DNA from 4 places in the Halomonas sp. SIMBA_159 genome. Region 3 is predicted to be linked to each of the others. Evidence: predicted binding sites of a transcription regulator. Region 3 holds the regulator's gene; each other region holds the start of a gene.
The links. The regulator sigma-54, encoded in region 3, starts transcription at its own class of promoters, with help from an activator protein. The targets are predictions, from matches to a motif close to TGGCACNNNNNTTGCTNT.
Positions count from the first base shown of each region.

Region 1: the regulator sigma-54 is predicted to act here: its motif matches at 2,189-2,206, upstream of glnL (nitrogen regulation protein NR(II)).
Region 2: the regulator sigma-54 is predicted to act here: its motif matches at 2,225-2,242, upstream of R0J87_RS00875 (urease accessory protein UreD).
Region 4: the regulator sigma-54 is predicted to act here: its motif matches at 1,514-1,531, upstream of R0J87_RS14410 (sugar phosphorylase).

Region 1 covers NZ_JAWJBT010000009.1:9,841-13,788, reverse strand. Annotated here, with positions in the region: gene ntrC (nitrogen regulation protein NR(I)) at 1-1,059, opposite strand, end outside; gene glnL (nitrogen regulation protein NR(II)) at 1,056-2,114, opposite strand; gene R0J87_RS07185 (DUF4124 domain-containing protein) at 2,325-2,858, opposite strand; gene glnA (glutamate--ammonia ligase) at 2,965-3,948, opposite strand, start outside.
Region 2 covers NZ_JAWJBT010000001.1:178,456-182,403, reverse strand. Annotated here, with positions in the region: gene ureC (urease subunit alpha) at 1-454, opposite strand, end outside; gene R0J87_RS00885 (urease subunit beta) at 616-924, opposite strand; gene ureA (urease subunit gamma) at 963-1,265, opposite strand; gene R0J87_RS00875 (urease accessory protein UreD) at 1,299-2,183, opposite strand; gene R0J87_RS00870 (DUF2946 family protein) at 2,502-2,912, shown strand; gene R0J87_RS00865 (PepSY-associated TM helix domain-containing protein) at 3,057-3,948, shown strand, end outside.
Region 3 covers NZ_JAWJBT010000016.1:88,400-92,347, forward strand. Annotated here, with positions in the region: gene lptA (lipopolysaccharide transport periplasmic protein LptA) at 1-403, shown strand, start outside; gene lptB (LPS export ABC transporter ATP-binding protein) at 448-1,173, shown strand; gene R0J87_RS12015 (RNA polymerase factor sigma-54) at 1,279-2,694, shown strand; gene hpf (ribosome hibernation-promoting factor, HPF/YfiA family) at 2,792-3,100, shown strand; gene ptsN (PTS IIA-like nitrogen regulatory protein PtsN) at 3,105-3,572, shown strand; gene rapZ (RNase adapter RapZ) at 3,639-3,948, shown strand, end outside.
Region 4 covers NZ_JAWJBT010000021.1:28,234-32,181, reverse strand. Annotated here, with positions in the region: gene ribD (bifunctional diaminohydroxyphosphoribosylaminopyrimidine deaminase/5-amino-6-(5-phosphoribosylamino)uracil reductase RibD) at 1-799, opposite strand, end outside; gene nrdR (transcriptional regulator NrdR) at 799-1,296, opposite strand; gene R0J87_RS14410 (sugar phosphorylase) at 1,565-3,325, shown strand; gene R0J87_RS14405 (TlpA family protein disulfide reductase) at 3,424-3,948, shown strand, end outside.

The sequences.
Region 1 (3,948 bases), on a different contig from region 3:
TAAATGCGACTCTGCTTCTGCCGTCAGCACTTTGATATCGGTGGTGAGCTCTTTGGCCGCCTCGGCCAAGAAGTGGCGAGTGAGCCGAGGAATATCTTCGCGGCGCTCAGCAAGGCGCGGGAGATACACACGAATGACGTTCAGGCGGTGAAACAAGTCTTCACGAAAGCGGCCATCGTCCACTAAGGATTCAAGGTTTTGGTGCGTGGCCGCAATAATACGCACGTCCACTTTCACCGGCGTGTGACCGCCCACGCGGTAAAACTCGCCGTCGGCCAGCACCCGCAGCAGACGGGTTTGCGTCTCGGAGGGCATATCGCCGATTTCATCTAAAAACAGCGTGCCACCGTTGGCTTGCTCAAAGCGCCCCTGGCGCTGCTGGGCCGCGCCGGTAAACGCGCCTTTCTCATGACCAAACAGCTCGGATTCGATCAAATCGCGTGGAATCGCCGCCATATTCAGCGCAATAAACGGCTTGCCCGAGCGAGGGCTGTGCTGATGCAGCGCCTGGGCCACTCGCTCTTTACCCGTACCCGATTCGCCGTTAATCAGCACCGTAATATGCGAATGGGAGAGCCGCCCAATGGCGCGAAAGACTTCCTGCATGGCCGGGGCTTCGCCGATGATTTCGGCGCTCAAGCCCTCAGGCACGCTCACCGGCCGCTGGCGTTCACGGGCATGAGCCACCGCGCGGCGTACCAGCGCCAGCGCCTCATCCACATCAAACGGTTTGGGTAAGTACTCAAACGCCCCGCCCTGATAAGAGGCCACGGCGCTGTCTAAATCAGAGTGCGCGGTCATCACAATGACCGGCAGGTCTGGGTGGGCTTCACGCACCCGCGACATTAAATCCAGCCCATCAATTCCCGGCATACGAATATCGGTGACCAGCACATCCGGCGGGTTTTCTAACAGCCTGGGTAGCGCTACATCCGCACGCTCAATACATTCGACATCCAGGTCTGGCTGAGCCAGCGCGCGCTCCAACACCCAGCGGATAGCGCGGTCATCATCGACAATAACCACCCGTGCAACATCGGTACGTGTCGCCTCAGTCATGACGCTTCTCCGGTGCAATTAATAACCAATGGAATCAGTAAACGAAATTCGGTGTGTCCGGGTCGTGAGTCGCATTCGATCAATCCTTGATGTTGGTGCAAAATTGACTGAGCAATCGACAGCCCCAAACCGCTGCCTTCCGCGCGGCCAGACACCATCGGGTAAAAAAGAGTTTCACGCAGCGCCTCTGGAATGCCTGGGCCGTTATCAATCACGCCCACTTCGCTCACCAGCCGGTGCCGCTCGGCGCCCAGAGTGAACTGGCGGCGGGCACGGGTGCGCAGAATCAGCTCCGGCGAGGGGGTCTCTGCATCGCTCATGGCCTGCACTGCGTTACGCGCCACGTTCAACACCGCTTGAATCATCTGAGATTCGTCACCGGAAAGGTCCGGCAGGCTGGGGTCGTAATCACGGCTGACGGTGACATGGGGGTGCTCGGCAATCAGTAGCGCTCGCACCCGCTCCAGCACTTTATGAATATTGACCGGCTCGTGCTTAATGATGCGATTCGGCCCTAGCATGGAGTCCACCAAGTCCCGCAGCCGATCAACTTCTTCGACGATGATATGGGTGAATTCCCGTAGGGCCGGGTCGTCTAGGTCCCGCTCCAGCAGCTGTGCTGCGCCGCGAATTCCGCCCAGCGGGTTCTTCACCTCATGAGCTAACCCTCGCGCTAGCACCTTAATGGTCTCTTGACGGGTGGTCAGGGCTTCTTCTCGCGAGATCTGCATCAAACGATCACGGGGTTCCACTTCCAACAGCAGCTCATCCGCCGAAAGCGGTGTCACCGTGTAGTCAACGGTCAAGGGCTCACTGTTCAGCGGGGTAATACGCGCTTCTCGCTGGGTATAGGGATGAAACGCATCGCGGGCTTTAGCTAGCACTTCGTCAATGCTTTCATCGCCGCCCAGCAGGGTATCTAAACTGATGCCCTGCACGCGGCTGAAACTTACTGCCAGCAGCGCTTCCGCCGCTGGGTTCATCCAGCGGACGCGGAGTTCACCGTCGAGCAGTAGAACTGCAGTGGTGAGGTGTTCAAGTAAGCGCTGATACATGGCGTGTCCTAAAACGTCGCTATGATAAATACGAAGCCGCACTGATCAATAGAAAGAGTGGTATTAGAGGAGGAACTGCAAAAAGCGCGCCAATTCGGCGCAAACCGCGATTTGCACGGCTTATGGGCAGGGCACGGGGAGAGCACGACCCTTTATAGCGCAATCGCCCGTCAACACGACCGCCTTAATGCACCATTGTAGTGCACTATGTTATTCGGCAATAAAAATAGTCACCGGATCAGTGCGGTGCTGCACTCGCCCCTGGTTGTCTAATAGCTCAGCCTGCAACCGATGCTGACCCGCCGAGAGGCCAGCAAGCCAGAAGGCATCGCTATGCAGAGCGGATTGGCTAAGCTCGCCATTCACCAGCAGTTGAATTTGGTGGTCGTCTCGCAGTGGCGGCACCACATGCACTTCCACCGGCGTCATACCGCCATGCACGGAAGCACCGCTAGCGGGATTCGCAATCGTAAAACGGTCATAAGGCATAAACGGCTGCCCCGGCCTGCCCAGGCTGCGCGGTGCCGCTGTGGAAGGGCGCGACGCCGATGGCATGCTGGGCAACGGTGCCAGCGTAATGGCATCCCCACCCCGCTCAGGGTTATCGGTAAACGTCACGTTGCCCTGCTCATCCACCACGCGATACACCGTTTGCGACTGGGCTACGCTTACCCACAGGCACAGTAGAAGCACCGCCGCTGTGGATAAGCCTATTCTGTGTTGCAAACGTCGTCTGCTCATCATTACTAGCCCCTGAGTCTTCGCTTCCATAAAAAAACCCCGCCGAGGCGGGGTTTTCTGGCTAATCACACCGCAAGGGTGATTTTAGCACCGTCATTAAAGACCGTTCTTAGCAAGAGTAGTACATGTCGAACTCGATCGGGTGAGTCGTCATGCGAATACGCTCAACGTCTTCCATCTTCAGTTCGATGTAGGCATCGATCATATCGTCGGTGAACACGCCACCTTCGGTCAGGAACGCACGGTCAGCGTCGAGTGCTTCCAGCGCTTGATCCAGGCTGTTGGCAACGGTCGGTACGGACTTGCCTTCTTCCGGCGGCAGGTCGTACAGGTTCTTATCCATGGCATCGCCAGGGTGGATCTTGTTCTTGATACCGTCGATACCCGCCATCAGCATCGCTGCAAACGCCAGATAGGGGTTGGCAGTCGGATCAGGGAAGCGAGTCTCTACACGCTTGCCTTTCGGGCTAGCGGTGTAAGGAATACGGATAGAAGCAGAACGGTTACGGGCACTGTAGGCCAGCATGACCGGTGCTTCGAAGCCCGGTACCAGACGCTTGTACGAGTTGGTAGAGGCGTTGGTGAAGGCGTTCAGGGCACGAGCGTGCTTGATGATACCGCCAATGTAGTACAGCGCCATTTCAGACAGGCCCGCGTACTCGTCGCCAGCAAACTGGTTCTGACCATCTTTCCAGAACGACTGGTGTACGTGCATACCAGAACCGTTGTCGCCTACCAGCGGCTTCGGCATGAAGGTAGCGGTTTTGCCGTAAGCGTGTGCCACGTTGTGGATCACGTACTTCATTTCCTGAACTTCGTCAGCTTTCTTCACCAGCGTATTGAATTTAACGCCGATTTCGTTCTGACCTGCGTTAGCTACTTCGTGGTGGTGTACTTCCACGGTTTGGCCAATCGCTTCCAGAGTGTTACACATCGCGCCACGGATATCGTGGAAGCTATCAACCGGCGGAACCGGGAAGTAGCCGCCTTTCAGGCGCGGACGGTGACCCAGGTTACCGCCTTCTACTGTACTGTCAGTTGCCCAAGCGCCTTCATCAGACGTGATTTTGTACATAGAGCCCTGGATGTCGGA
Region 2 (3,948 bases), on a different contig from region 3:
TCATTAGCGCTTCTTCCACCTGCTGGGGGCAGATAAAGTGGATATGGGCGTCGATGCCACCGGCGGTGAGGATTTTGCCTTCACCAGCAATCACTTCGGTGCCGGGGCCAATCACGATTTCCACATCGGGCTGGGTATCGGGGTTGCCTGCTTTACCAATGGCGGCGATGCGACCGTTTTGCAGCCCCACATCGGCTTTGACGATGCCCCACCAGTCTAAAATCAGCGCGTTGGTGATCACGGTATCCATCACCGAGGCATCCTGGCGCTGGCTTTGGCCCATGCCATCACGGATGACTTTGCCGCCGCCGAACTTCACTTCTTCACCGTAGTGGGTGGCGTCTTTTTCGACTTGAATCCACAGCTCGGTGTCGCCCAGGCGTACTCGGTCGCCGACCGTGGGGCCGTACATATCGGCGTAGGCTTGCCGACTGATTTTGTTTACCGGTTTCATATTTGCCTCTGCCTCAAGCGTTGAGTCCAGTGCCGGGCGGCCATCGTCTGTGTGACACGCTGTGAATACATCCCTGTAAGCTTGACTGCGCCATCCATGGCGCAGACAGTCACCCAGCCGATGCCCGCCCTACCGTCGGTTGTTCTTTATTAAGCCGTTGGCTAATCCAGCGCACCCATCACATCGCCCCGGAAGCCGTAGATTTCACGCTTGCCGACAAACGGAATCAGCGTGACTTCGCGGGTTTGGCCGGGTTCGAAGCGGATGGCGGTGCCGGCGGCGACGTCCAGGCGATAGCCACGGGTTTTATCCCGGTCAAACACCAGCGCAGGGTTGGCTTCAGCAAAGTGGTAGTGGGAGCCAAGCTGAATGGGCCGGTCGCCGGTGTTGGCCACCTCTACGGTGATACGCTCGCGACCCGCGCACAGCTCGATATCACCTTCTTGTAACTGATACTGTCCTGGAATCATTGGGCCGGACATCATGGCGCTCTCCTAGCGGGGGACGGTTAGTTGATCGGCGTGTGGACGGTGACCAGCTTGGTGCCATCGGGGAAGGTGGCTTCTACCTGCACTTCATCGACCATCTCCGCCACGCCTTCCATCACGTCGTCTCGGGTCAGGATCTCGCGACCATAGCTCATTAAATCCGCTACGCTGCGGCCATCCCGTGCGCCTTCCATAATCTCAAAGCTGATCAGCGCTACCGCTTCGGGGTAATTCAGTTTTAAACCACGCGCTTTGCGGCGTTCGGCAAGCTGGGCGGCGGTAAACAGCATCAGCTTGTCTTTGTCTCGTGGGGTCAGTTCCATGGAGTGTCTCCAGCGTTATCAGCGAGTTGCTAATTAAGTTAGCCAAATGCGCGGCGTGTGCGCTTCGCGCTCGATCCAGCGCGGCCGAAGCAGGTGCCAGGCCTGCTCACACAGCGCCCAGGCTTCGTTACGAGAAGTGCCTAGATAGCGCAGCAGCAGTACGCCGTGGCGCACGGTTACCGCCCAGCGGGGGTTATCCGGCAGTACTTCGCGCAGCGCTTCAATGGCCGCAGCGGCATCGTCAATGCCCACCGCCCAGAGCGTGGCCTGCACCGTTGCGCCGCCCTGCCCCCAGCGGCCCGCAAAGCGTGGATGCGCGGGGTCTAGCGGCTGGCGTTCAATCCACAGCGGTTTGCCATCTAGGGTTAAGCGAAAGTGCTGTTCAATACGCCCAGAGACATAGGGCAGGTCGCTTGCTGGGCGGCCGAGCGCCATTACTTCCCAGCCTAGGCAGCGGGCATTACCCTGCAGCGCGATATGGGTGCACTGAGTGCCCTTTGAGCCGTTAAACGCAATGGTTTCCTGGGGCAGCCACTCTAAGGTGCCGCCCTCTTCTACCGTCAGCTCGGTGTGCTGTGTCCAGGCCACGCCTTGGCTGTCGGCTTTGTAGAGCTTATTGGCAGCGGGCGTGGTGAGCAGCGCATGGGCATCGCGCTCGATATGAGCACGAATGGTCAGCGCATCACCGCTCACGAGCCCGCCGGGCGGGTGCAATACGTAAACGTGGCACGCTTCCTGGCTGCCTTCCGGGTAGAACGGACGCTGTACCCGTAACGGCCCTTGGTGGCGCGCCTGCACTAACCGGGTCACGCCATCGCGGTTGGCAAAGCGTAGGACCAGCGAGGCGGCCCAGCGGCGCTCGGCGTCAAAGCGGTGGCCGGAACCAGCAGCGGGTGGGGCGAGTTCGCTCAACATCATGGGGCGCTGTCGCTTCCTTGTGGATAAATCATTGCCTTACGAATGCAAAGAATGCGCCAAAATGGTGAAAGTGCGATTCAGGCAGCGCCAAAACGCTTTTATAGCCTGAAGCGGCTCTCTTTATGCTGTTCAATCAGGGTAAAAAGCACCATAAACGAGCAAAAACATATTCAAACGCACCAAATAAGTGCGACTGCAACCCCCCTCTTTCGCGGCAATACACCACAGCGTTAATCGCAGGCATCGGGTACTTTGCATCGGTATGACGCTGTAAACTGCTTAGCCGTCATTCAGGCAGCCCACAAAGCGTAGTTTGAGATGCGATCTTTCCGCTCAGCCAACTCTTTTTGGTATCGCACAGCGCTCTATTTAGCGTTCGTGGCGATCTACCTGCTCTTTGCTGGGCCGCTGTTCTCGCAATTGCAGTCTCAATGGCAGGCGCTGGATCACTCTTCAAAACATGCACACGGACATGATGCCGCGCCGCATGGCACATCGGCGGGTCCGTCATCTCATCACGATGACCCGCTGCATCACTGGCATCACCAGTGTGACTATTGCGGTATATGGCAAAAAACGCCTACCGCCCCTCACCATTTACCCGCCATTGGCAGTGTGGCCTTTATCACACGTACGCCGCTGCCAGCGGCCTTTGCCCAGCGCGCTGCTGCGGTACAAGTCTACCCCCACGCCTATCCTCGCGCTCCGCCCTCGTTAAAGGTCATTTAACTCAAAGGGTTTACCACTCCAACGGTTTACCTAACTGGCCAGCTAAGAACGGGCTTGGCGGGCAAATAAATATCGCGTCTTGAACGCCGTGTGAGCGCCGCCGCGTGCGGGTAACACGGTGCTTTGAGCGCTTGGAGCGTGTGCATGACGACAATGAGTTCCACACAGACAACGCGCAAAGCGTCGCTTGATCTGTATCGCGCTGTTTGGCGCTGGCATTTTTATGCAGGCCTGTTAGTTCTGCCTTTTTTAATCGCGCTCTCACTGACCGGGGCACTCTATTTATTTGATGACGAGCTGGATGCGCTCATTCATTCAGATCTCAAGCGCGTGCAAGTTCAGCAGACCACCCAGCCTGCCGCCTCACTCGTTAGCTCGGCACTGCGGGATTACCCCGGCACGGCGGTGACATACACCTCGCCCGCCACCCCCGAAAGCTCAGCGGAAGTGACCGTTAACTCACTAACCGGTGAACGGCTGGCCGTGTATGTAAACCCTTATACGGCTGAGGTGCTGGGCTCGTCGGATGACCGGGGTACGGTGATGTGGACCGTTCGTTACCTGCATAGCTTCAAGTTCTTCGGGCAAACCCCGCGCAAGCTGATTGAGATTGCCGCGGGCTGGTCGATTTTGTTGGTCGCCACCGGCATTTATCTCTGGTGGCCGCGCAACGGTAGCGGCGGCGTAGTGAACGTGCGCGGCAAACCCAAAAGCCGAGTGTTCTGGCGCGACCTGCACGCGGTGCTGGGTATTTTTATTGGTGGGTTCATTGTGTTTTTGGCCCTTACCGGTATGCCGTGGTCGGGCGTTTGGGGGGCACAGGTGAACGAATGGGCCAACGGCAATAACTTTGGCTACCCGGCTGGCGTTCGGGTGGAAGTGCCGATGTCCAACGCTTATTTAAGCGACCAGGGCAGCACCAGCTGGTCGCTGGAGCAGGCGCAAGTGCCAGAATCAATGCCACCTGCCGTGCCTGCCCCGCGCATTGGGTTGAACAACGCAGTGGCTCAGTTAGAAGCGCTGGGCCTACAGCAGG
Region 3 (3,948 bases):
AGCTGATCGGCTGGACCTTGACCAGCGGGCAGGCACGGCGGTCTACTCCGGCAACGTCGATATCCGCCAGGGCGAAATGCACCTGCGTGGCGAGCGCGTAGAGATCCAGCGCAATGATGCAGGCGAGCTCTCTCAAGCCATCGCCACCGGCGAACGCGCCTATTTGCGCAACCAGCTAGAAGACCAGGACACCCCGATGGAAGGCTGGGCTCGGCGAATCATTTATCACGTCGCTGAGCGCCGGGTAGAGCTTATTGATCAGGCAGAGCTGACCCAACAGGGTGATCGTTTCCAAGGGGGTCGCTTGGAGTACTTCATTGATCAGGAAGTGGTACAAGCACGCTCCGAGGTGAGCGGTAGCGACAACCAGCGTATTCGCATGACTCTTCAGCCCGAACAATAGGGAGCGGCCACGTGGCAGCATCAACCTCTACAGATTTCGCACCCGTGAAAACGCTCTACGCCCACCATTTGGCGAAGAGCTACAAACGCCGCCGGGTCGTGAAAGATATTAATCTGGAAATCACTCAGGGCAGCGTCGTGGGGCTGCTGGGCCCTAACGGAGCGGGCAAAACCACGTCGTTCTACATGATTGTAGGGCTCGTCAAATCCGATGCGGGCAGCGTCGGCATTGACGACCTGGACCTTACTCATGCGCCTATGCATGAGCGCGCAATAGCAGGAATTGGCTACCTACCCCAGGAAGCTTCTATTTTTCGCAAGCTCTCAGTCGCCGATAACATCATGGCCATTTTAGAGACGCGCAAAGAGCTAGACCGCAGCGCCAGGGAAGCACGCCTTGAATCACTGCTCGAAGATTTTCATATTACCCACATTCGCGACAACCTGGGCATGAGCCTGTCGGGTGGCGAACGCCGCCGGGTGGAAATTGCCCGCTCTTTAGCCACAGAACCTGCCTTTATTCTGCTGGACGAGCCCTTTGCAGGGGTTGACCCTATTTCCGTAGGTGAAATTAAAACCATCATTCGCGCACTCAAGAAGCGACATATCGGTGTATTGATCACCGACCACAACGTGCGTGAAACGCTGGATATTTGTGATATCGCTTACATTGTTGGCGACGGACACATCATTGCCAGTGGAAACTCCCAGGAAATCCTCAATAACCAGAAGGTTCGAGACGTTTACCTAGGGGCAGATTTCCGCCTTTAAACCGTGACCTACACAAACTTTTCTTTTAGTGGCATGCTTATTGCACTTGCACCGAGCCACAACTCGCTCTAGGGTGGAGCTTTCTGATTAACGAGTGGTTCTCAGATGGTCATGAAAGCTTCTCTCCAATTGCGCATCGGTACACAGCTGACCATGACACCTCAGCTGCAGCAGGCTATTGCTCTGCTACAGCTCTCCACGCTGGACCTCCGTCAAGAAATTCAGCAGGCGCTAGATGCCAATCCCATGCTCGAACAAGAGGATGAGTTTGGCGAGCAGGCGGTCAGCGAGCCACAAGAGGCCGAGTGGTCGGAAAGCATTCCCAACGAACTCTCTGTGGACAGCGACTGGTCGGATACCTACCAAGATACGGGCAGCCTGGGAGGCAGCAGCGAGGGGCCTGACTTTGAGCGCCAAGCCGCCGGGCAAAGCCTTCACGGCCACCTGCTATGGCAACTGGCCATGACCGACTTCAGCCCACGGGAATATTCAATCGCGGAAAGCCTGATTGATGCGCTAGATGCCAATGGCTATCTCACTCAACCGCTCAACGACATTCGTGAAGGGCTAAAAGCCCAAGGCCACGACAGCTTAAGCCCGCGGGAAATGGAAAACACCCTACTGCGCTTGCAGCAGTTTGAACCTACCGGCGTGTTTGCCCGAGACCTCCGCGAATGCCTAATGCTGCAGCTTGCCGCACTACCCGAAGATACGCCTCTACTGATGCCTGCCAAGCGGCTGGTTCGTCAGTTTTTGGAAGCGCTGGGTAAAGACGATATGCGGTTACTCAAGCGCCGCCTGAGCCTGGATGACGAACAGCTTGACGATGTCATCCGTTTAATTCGCAGCCTTGACCCCCGCCCCGGCAGCGCCTACGGCATCACTGATGACAGCTACATCACCCCTGATCTAGTGGTACGTCATGATCATGAAGGTTGGCATTTAGAACTCAATCCAGAAGCACTGCCGCGCCTGCGCATACAGCCCGACTACGCCAGCTTGATCAAACGGGCCGATAAAAGCCAAGACAACCAGTTCCTCAAAGAGCACCTGCAAGAAGCACGCTGGCTAATTAAAAGTCTCTCCAGCCGTAACGACACGCTGTTACGCGTTGGACGCGAGATTATTGCGCGCCAAATTGGCTTTTTAGAGCATGGCGAAGAGGCTATGAAACCGCTAATTCTGGCGGATATCGCCGAAGCCGTTGAGATGCATGAGTCGACGATTTCCCGCGTGACTACCCAGAAATTCATTCATACGCCGCGGGGCGTGTTTGAACTCAAGTACTTCTTTTCGAGCCAAGTGAGCGGCCAAGATGGCGGTGACAGCCACTCCAGCACTGCCATTCGTGCGCGCATCAAAAAGCTAATTCAGGAAGAGCCGTCAGGCAAGCCGCTCTCCGACAGCCGCTTGGTCACCTTGCTAGAAGAGGGTGGCATTAGCGTAGCGCGACGTACCGTGGCTAAATATCGCGAGTCGATGGGCATTCCCTCGTCGAGTGAGCGCCGCCGTTTACGCTAGTTAAACGGTACGCTGATACAAACTCGTCGCAGGGGCTTTGCAATAGCGTAAAAAGGGTTACAATCGAAGTACAGCCCGATGGATAAGGAGCACGTCAATGCAAGTAAACATCACTGGTCATCACGTTGAACTGACTGACGCCTTGCGTGACTACGTTAACGAAAAGCTGGAACGCGTTGAACGCCACTATGACAACATCACCACGGTGCAAGTGACCTTATCTGTTGAGAAGGAGCGCCAGCAAGCAGCCTGTACGCTGCATGCCGCAGGGGCAGACCTTCACGCCGAAGCGCTTGATAACGATATGTATGCCGCCATTGATGCGCTAGCGGACAAAATTGATCGTCAACTCGTTAAACATAAGGAAAAAGCACAAGCTCGCGCCCAGGGCGCAGGCGTGCGTTAACTCAATGACGTTGGAAACCATCCTCCCCCCGGAGCGCGTGCTTTACGATGTGCCCGGGGGCAGCAAAAAACGGGTGCTGGAGTTCTTCAGCACCTTTATCGCCCAAAACACACCCAGCCTCGATAGCCAAGAAGTGTTCAGTCGCCTGATTGGCCGCGAGCGCCTAGGCAGTACGGGGATAGGCAACGGAGTTGCTATCCCCCACGCACGCAGCCCACACTGCAATGCCCCTATCGCTGGTTTTCTAAAGCTCGCCGAGCCGGTCGATTTTGATGCCATTGATGGCGATCCGGTGGATCTGGTCTTCGTTCTACTGGTACCGGAAGAGGCAGATGACACTCATCTAGCTCTACTGGGCCAAGTGGCCACCATTATGAACGATGCCAATACCCGTCAGCAGTTACGCAAGGCCGCCAGCCAAAGAGAGCTTTTGGCACTCATGACCGCCAAAATCCGAGAGCAAGCCACTTGAGGTTTTAACAGGTTCATACAGCGCAGCCACACCTTATTTCCACGTTTAAAAGCCAAGAGAAACGCTATGCAACTGGTGATCATTAGCGGCCGTTCTGGGTCCGGTAAATCTATCGCCTTACAAGCGCTGGAGGATCTTGGCTATTACGCTATCGACAACTTGCCCGCCATGCTACTGGGCTCATTAATTGATGAGCTACGCGAACAGGGTGAGCGTACTCGCATCGCGGTCAGTATCGATGCACGCAACCTGCCGACGGCACTTGAACGTCTGCCGTCGCTGCTGGAAGAGCTACGTCAGCGAGAAATCCAGTTTCAGGTGATTTACCTGACCACAGATGCGCGCATTTTGTTAGAGCGCTACTCCGCGACTCGCC
Region 4 (3,948 bases), on a different contig from region 3:
TATGCTGATCTGTCGTGATAATCAACGTGCGCCCTGGTTCGCGCAGGCAAGCCGCAGCGAGCGGTAATCGTAGTCGTGAATCCAGAATTACCCTTAGCGGCTGGCGCTGAACGATATCGTCGGCATTGGCCAGCGCCAGCTGCTCAGCGCGCAGCGTTAAGCGCGAGTCATCCATAATCACCGATTCTACGCCGCTCAAAATCGCGCTAGAGCGCGCACGTAAACGCTGTACTTGGGTACGTGCTTGCGGGCCGGTAATCCACTGAGACTCCCCCGACCCCATGGCCGTGCGGCCGTCTAAGCTCATGGCCATTTTCAGCCGCACAAAGGGGCGCTGGCGCTCCATTCGGGAAATAAAACCAGGGTTTAGCGCCCGGGCATCTGCTTCTAGCAAGCCCACCTGCACCTTAATGCCCGCTGTTTTTAAATGCTCAATGCCACCGCCACTAACCTGAGGGTTGGGGTCTTTCATGGCCACTACTACGCGCGCAACCCCCGCCTGCGCCAGCGCCACCGCGCAGGGGCCTGTTCGCCCGGTGTGGGAACACGGCTCTAGGGTCACATAAGCAGTAGCACCCTGGGCGGCGCTGCCTGCCGCTTTCAGCGCGTGAATTTCTGCATGGGGCTCTCCTGCACGCTCATGATAGCCCTCCCCCACCACGCGCCCTTCATCGCTACCATCAAAGCGCACAACCACACAGCCCACTCTTGGGTTAGGGTCTGTGGTGTAGAGCCCTCGTTTGGCCAACTGAATAGCATGCACCATGTAGCGATGGTCGACGGTGGAAAATTCACTCATTACGAGGCTCCGTGCTGGTTGCCACTACCAGAAGACTCATCAGAAGGCTCTTGAGAAAGCCGGTCAATCTCAGCGCGGAACTCATCTAAATCTTGAAACTTACGATAGACCGAGGCAAAGCGAATATAGGCCACTTGATCTAGACTACGCAGCGCTTTCATCACCGCTTCCCCAATTTCCCGAGCGTTGACTTCCCGGTCGCCACGGGCGCGCAGCGTTTGGCGGATACGCTCAACTGACGCTTCAATCGCTTCAGCGCTGACAGGGCGCTTTTCCAACGCCCTCAGCATACCTGCCCGCAATTTCGCCTCGTTAAAGCTCTCGCGAGAGCCGTCGGATTTTACGACCCGCGGCATAATAAGCTCAGCGGTTTCGTAAGTCGTAAAGCGCTCATGGCAATTGGCACACTGGCGGCGGCGGCGCACCTGATCGCCTTCTGCCACCAGCCTTGAATCTGTCACTCTCGTATCATTTGCACCACAAAAAGGGCAATGCATGGCAGTCAACCTATTATCAGTACGCACTAGAAGCTGTGCGTGCAGCGTGTCAGCCTGTACGAATAAACCGCTTTACAAGGCTTAACGCCCTGCCGTTATTCGCCATTTTATAAACTATTTTATCGCCTGTTGCTGAAGGCCATCATGTCACTAACAGCAGGCCGACAACAGGCGTAGCGATGTTATACAACGCGTATCACATCGTATTGTAACGATTTGGCACACAAGCTGCAGCGTTTGTCGAAGGTTGATTGATAGGACGCCCTTTATGACCATTTTCGAGCAGACCGTTCACCGTTACCTAACCCACCTATATGGCCCCCGTGCGGGGGAGGTACAGCGGCGCATAGGCCAGCATATTGAGCATTTTCGCACCGCCTCGACAGCTGCTCTACCGGCGAGCGCGACATCTAAAAACGCACCAACATGGAGCGAAAAAGATCAGTGGGTCATCTGTTACGGTGACTCCATTGTAGAAGATGACACGCCACCATTAGCGGTACTGGACACCTTTTTGCAGCGCTACCTAGGGGATGCCATCAGCGGGGTTCACGTGCTGCCCTTTTTCCCATGGAGCAGTGACGACGGCTTTTCGGTGATTCACTATCGCGAGGTCAATAGCGAGCTGGGCGAGTGGGCGCATATCCAAAACTTGGCCAGCCACTACGACTTGATGGCCGATTTAGTGCTCAATCATGTATCGCGGGAGTCGCTCTGGTTTGTGGATTACCTGACCGGTAGCTTGCCTGGCCGCGACTACTTTATTGAAGTCGATCCGGATACCGATGTTTCCCAGGTCACCCGGCCGCGCAGTAGCCCGCTACTGGTGCCGATCTCTACGCGCCGAGGTACGCGCCACGTATGGGCGACTTTTTCGGAAGACCAAATAGACCTCAACTTCGAAAACCCGGATGTGCTGCTAGAGTTTGTGGGTATTTTGCTGTTCTACCTACAGCAAGGGGTGCGCATTATTCGCTTGGACGCGGTGGCTTTTTTGTGGAAGCGCTTGGGCACCTCCTGCATTCACCTGCCGGAAACCCATACGGTGGTGCGCTTACTTCGCGCCATCGTGGATGAAATAGCCCCAGGCACGCTGCTCATTACCGAAACTAACGTGCCTCATGCTGAAAACATCAGCTACTTTGGCTTAGAGCGATTAGCGGAAGGCGCGCCCGATGAAGCCCACATGGTGTACCAGTTCGCCCTGCCACCCCTGCTGCTGCACACCCTAACCCGTGGCGAAGCGACGACGATACAAACGTGGTTAAACAGCCTGCCGGTGCTGCCTGAACAGTGCACCTACTTAAACTTCACCGCGAGCCACGATGGTATTGGCGTACGGCCGTTAGAAGGCCTGCTGCCTGACCATGAGCGCGACGCGCTGCTGGAACTGATGCATCGTTTTGGTGGCTTTGTCAGCATGCGCAGCAACCCTGATGGCAGCGACACACCCTACGAAATCAACATTACCTGGTTTGAGGCCATGCGCGGCACCCGCCGCGGGCCAGACCCGTGGCAAATTGCGCGTTTTCTATGCAGCCAAGCGATCATGCTCAGCCTGCAAGGAATACCCGCGCTCTATATCCATACGCTCACCGGCACGCTAAACGATGTCGAAGGCGTGGAGCGCAGCGGCCGCTTACGCTCGATTAACCGTCGCCGCTGGCAGCTTGATGAGCTGGCACTGCTGCTGGAGAGCCCTTCCACCCCAACCCATGACGTTTTTCGAGCGCTTCACCGGCTGCTGGAACAGCGTCGCCAAGAGCCCTGCTTCCACCCCAACGCCCCGCAGCGCGTGATAGAAACGCCACCCGAACTGCTAGCCATTGAGCGCGGGCCAATCCATAACGGGCGACGCCTGCTCGCGCTGTATAACGTCACCGATGGTAAGTTTGACCTCGCTCACGCAGGCGATGCCCTGAACCAAGCGCTCACTCAGCACCACTGGCAGCCGCTTGACCCGCTGACAGCTCATCACGAGGAAACACTGCCGCCCTATGCGGTACGCTGGCTGGTTGCTGAAGCGTAAGGCTTGCGACATAACGACTCAGGGTAGCGAGAGATAATCGTTAAATAATCTTGTTCTGACACACTCACGCTAAACCACTGGTGAAAGCGTGAGTGACTATGTTGCAGCAAAGCGTTGCGATTGGCCCCATGGGGTTTAGTCTGCATCAATTGATGATTGGATTTGCCTTTTTACTGGCCCTGCTAGCGGGTGCGCTTATTGGCCAGCGGCATCGCGTGGCGGTCAGCGATACGTTATTTACCCTTCTATTTGTGGCGATGGTGGCCGCACGCCTCGTCTTTGTTGTGCGTTACTGGAGCGACTATGACGGCTTGCTGTCGCGCCTAGATATTCGCGATGGCGGCTTCGATATACTCGGTGGCATAGTGGCGGGCCTTAGCTACGCCGGATGGGCACTATGGCGCTCGCCTCGCCAACGAGTGCCGCTGGCAGGGGCGCTTTTGGTAGGCGGTTTAGCCTGGGGCTTGATGGCTGGCAGTACGCTACTGATCGAACAGCAGGCACGCCCACTGCCCACTACCCCACTTACTACGCTCAGCGGCGAGCCAATCACCCTGACCGAACTTGCTCAGCAGCAGCGAAAGCCCATGGTGGTTAACCTATGGGCAAGCTGGTGCCCGCCG